Regions from separate parts of the Gottschalkia purinilytica genome, predicted to be linked through region 1. Evidence: a T-box and tRNA genes for the amino acid it is inferred to sense, from the RefSeq annotation. Region 1 holds a T-box; the other holds one or more tRNA genes.
What was found. The T-box of region 1 lies ahead of argS (arginine--tRNA ligase). A T-box ahead of a tRNA ligase gene usually reads a tRNA of that ligase, here a tRNA-Arg.

Region 2: it has a tRNA-Arg gene. The T-box ahead of argS (arginine--tRNA ligase) is inferred to sense a tRNA for this amino acid. The anticodon was not compared.

The regions. Positions count from the first base shown of each region.
Region 1 covers NZ_LGSS01000016.1:50,707-52,920, reverse strand. The annotation lists gene argS (arginine--tRNA ligase) at 1-1,106, opposite strand, end outside; T-box leader at 1,225-1,446, opposite strand; gene CLPU_RS13560 (2-thiouracil desulfurase family protein) at 1,492-1,947, opposite strand; gene CLPU_RS13555 (endonuclease MutS2) at 1,970-2,214, opposite strand, start outside.
Region 2 covers NZ_LGSS01000011.1:3,377-5,590, forward strand. The annotation lists gene CLPU_RS11190 (DUF4352 domain-containing protein) at 1-289, opposite strand, end outside; gene CLPU_RS11195 (DUF4064 domain-containing protein) at 515-850, shown strand; gene CLPU_RS11200 (helix-turn-helix domain-containing protein) at 866-1,192, shown strand; tRNA gene CLPU_RS17270 (tRNA-Arg) at 1,292-1,374, shown strand; gene CLPU_RS17275 (hypothetical protein) at 1,544-1,690, opposite strand.

The DNA.
Region 1 (2,214 bases):
TCAGTACTTACTCTACCAAAAGGAACATGCTCTAAATTTTTAGCCCAATCATATCCCATTAATTCTATAACCTTAAACCATTGTGCAAAATGTAAGTTTTGAGCATAGTCTGTAATATAGATTGCCTTTGCAAAATCGAATGTGTCTTTTCTGTATATGGCAGCAGTTATATCTCTTGTAGCATATATTGTAGTTCCATCACTTTTTATAATAAGACAAGGTGGCATATTATAGTCTTCTAAATCAACTATATAAGCGCCTTTACTTTCTTTTAGTATATTTTTTTCTTTTATCATATCAACTACTCTGTCCATTTTATCTTCATAAAAACTCTCACCTGTATAATAGTCAAAGTCAACTTTTAATAATTTATAAATTCTCTCAAATTCTTCTAGACTTAATTCAACAAACCACTTCCAAATCTTTTTTGCTTCCTCATCTCCATCTTCTAACTTTTTAAACCACATTCTTCCTTCATCTTCTAATGACGGTTCCTTTTCACATTCTTCATGAAACTTCACATATAAGCCTTGAAGTGTCTTTATTGGTTCTCTTTCTATTTCTTCTTTATTTCCCCATTTTTTATATGCACATATCATTTTTCCAAATTGTGTTCCCCAGTCACCTAAGTGATTTATACCTATAGAATTGTATCCTAAGAAATTATATATATTATATAAAGACTTTCCTATAACTGTTGAACGTAAATGTCCTACATGAAATGGCTTAGCAATGTTTGGTGATGAATAGTCTATAACTACATTCTTTCCTTCACCAATATTTTTAGATCCAAACTTTTCTTTTTGATTTAATACCTCTTCTAATACTGTCTTTGCAAGAATCTCTTTATTTACAAAGAAGTTTATATATCCTCCTACATTTTCAATCTTGCTAAAATATTTATTTCCTTTTAAGTTTTCTGCTAATTCTTCTGCAATTATATTAGGTGACTTTCTAAATATCTTTGCAAATCTGAAACATGGTAGTGCATAATCTCCTAAATCATAGTTTGGTGGTACTTCAATAAGACTTTCTATTTCTTCTACATTTAGTCCCTCTACCTCACTACTAATTAATATCGAGATTTCATTTTTAAAATCAATCATTTTATATACCTCCTACTTTTATACTATCTATTATCTTTTTTTGTTTTTTTATAATTTTTTCTTTTAATATAGTTATCTAAAAAACTAAAATAAGTACAATAAAAAATCTCGTCTCTATGAAAGAGACGAGATAAATTTCCCGTGTTGCCACTCTAATTGATATACATAGCATATATGTATATCCACTCTATCCTGTAACGTAGGAATACGTCAAGTCTTACTTTTTACTTTCAGATAGCTTCTCTAGGTCTCTTTTCAGATACACACGTGTATCAGGCTTACACCATTCCCGACTCGCTTTAACAATTGTATATCTTACTCTTCCCTTCATTGAATTTAACTTATATTTAACGATTCGTTATTATATCATATTGAAATTTTTTTATCAACAATCTAGTATAGAGCTTTCTTTTTCTATATCCTCTTCTGTATATATTTTTATTCCATTTTTTAAAAGAAGACTAGATGTAACTCCAACTCCATTTTTTAGCTTTCCACTAAATGTTCCATCATATATTTTGCCATAACCACAAGATGGACTTCTTGCTTTTAATATAGCTACTTTTATATCCATCATTTTAGCTATATTTAAGGTTTCCTCTGCACCTTTTACAAAATACTTAGTTACGTCTTCTCCTTCGTTGGTTAAGATTTTTATTTGACCTTCAGAATCTTTCACCATCTCACTAGGAGGTCTAGGAGTAGAAAGTCCTCCTAACTGTTCAGGGCAAACTAGAATAGCTTTTTTGTCTTTAACCAACTTCAATATTTTTTCATTTAAATTATTATCTCCATTATATCTACAATTAACCCCTGCTAAGCATGCACTTATTAAATACATTTTATTTTTCTCCTTGCATTAGTTATTTCATTTCTACTATGGTAACTCCTGTTCCTCCTTCTCTATAGTTACCTAGTCTATATGATTTAACATGTTTATGTTTTTTTAGAAGTTGTCCTATTCCTTCTCTTAGTATCCCAGTACCTTTTCCATGTATCAATTGTACAGTTTTAAGTCCTGCAATATATGCATCATCTAAATATTTATCAACATCTAACATAGCCTCTTCTAGATTTTTTCCTCTAAAATCTAGCTCATTTTTAATGT
Region 2 (2,214 bases), on a different contig from region 1:
TATCTAGATCCCCTTCGATTCCTACTAGAGTATTATAATTGTCATTATCATAGGCATAACATTGTATATAAGTCCCATCATCATCTTTTTCAGGTTCAAATAGTATCTTTGCATAGAAATCCACTTCATAATCTTTATATTTATCTGGAGAAGAATACATTTTAGAAAACTCTTGCTGAGTTTTAATTTGTCCCTTTGATTCAATTTTACCTCCAGATTCCTTAGCGTTAGAGCATCCTATAGTGAAAATCAAAAACATAGATATAAGAATTGCAATTATTTTTTTCATAAAGAAACCTCCTTTTATTTTTAGTAAATAAGTCCTAGACATTATATCATTATGTGTATAAAAAGGCTGTCGAAGAAAGGAGAAAATATTTTTTTAAAATTGAATTTATAAGTTTTGTATAGATGTTTAAGAAGAAAAAATAAATGCTTACTTTTTTATTTGTACAACTTTATATAAATATGTTAAATTAGGTATATAGAAAATATTAGCAAGGGAGGTATTATTGTGAAAAAAACAGTATTTACACTGGGACTAATAGGCGGAATAATAGCTATAATGATTTCTCTAGGCATGTTTATTTGGGGTGGAATACAACCTTCTAATTATGAATTTGGAAGACAAATAATGACAAGTGGAGCAATTTCTATTATATTTTCTGTTATGGGATTGGTATCTTCTATATTAGCAGAAAAAAACAACAAGTTATTTGGAATATTGCTAATACTTAGTGCAATTGGTGGATTGTTTACAACGCTATTCTTTTATGTAATACCAGCAATTTTATTTATTATAGCTGGAATATTAGCTCTTATTCCAGAAAAAAATAAGAATACTATATAGGGATATGGTGAGTGTATGGATTTAACTAAAGTTATCAGTGAAGCGGTAGAGAATGCTATCGTTCAAGAATTAGGAAGATTCAATGATAATATGTTGAATATAGCTAAAGCATTTGAAAAAGCTAATTATGAGTTAGAGGTCTATACAGTAAAAGAAGTAGCTTCAATCCTTAAAGTGAATACAAATAAAATATATGAATTAATAGATAAAGGATTACTCAAGGGACTAAAACTCGGAAACATGAAAGTAATAAGAGCAGATTTGATTGATTTTCTAAAGAAGTACAGTGGTATGGATTTAAGTGATCTTGATAATATAAAAGAGTTGAAATCAAATATATAGTTGGGGACAAAATGGGGACAATTTGTTTTTTAGTGTCCCTATTTTGTCTTTATTGATCCAAATGTCAAATCTATAAAATGTGATGTTTGCAATAGTTACACGAAATTAACATAAGTCTCAAAATAAGATTTCGCTGACTTCGAATCAGTTTGTCGGGGGTTCGAATCCCTCAGGGCGTGCCAAGTATAACTTTAAACTTTTGAAAATATCAGAATTAATATTATAAAAATCTAAATAATAAAAATATATGAAACTCGTGCAGTAGTTGTGCAATAGAAAAAACAATCAATAATCGCTAATGATATTATTTAATATTATTAGTAAATAAATGATTTATTTTTTCTGTGTCAACTACTTTTTTTGTTTTCCATAACATGAGTATATATTTATAGTTAAGTTAATATCACCATTACTTAAAAGTGATTTTCTGGTATTACAAGTAAAACATACTATTACTTTTCTAGCACTTTCTAACTTTGATACAATTCTATAAATCATATTACTATCCTTCGTTTCAATTTTTACTTTTTCATAAAAAATATTATTAATTTCAGTATGTTAAGTATAAGATATTAAATCACAATGCTTTATTAAAATGGATGTTTATTTTTTCTCCATTCTTTAGAATTGATTTAGGATAATATCGGTGTAAAACTTTGAATTATACATCTTAATCGAGTAATTCTTTATTTTTAATGAAGTAAAAAAATAAAACAATGATAAGATCATATGCAGTAAAAGTGAAGATATAATTAAAATAAAAAATATATATGATATACTAAATTTAAAGTTAAACAAACTTACATGAAGAGAGATAATGTAATGCAGAAAAAAGCAGTAGTAGTTTCTGTAGTAATAGAAGCTTGATGCGCAGGAAATATGCAAATATTGATATACAAGACATTTTGGAGATTAATTTGACTAATATATTAAAATAAAAAACATATCAGTAATTTCTGCGTGATTGATTACGTAAAAGAGATAAGTGGCTATATAAAAATCTATTAACTAAGATTTAATAA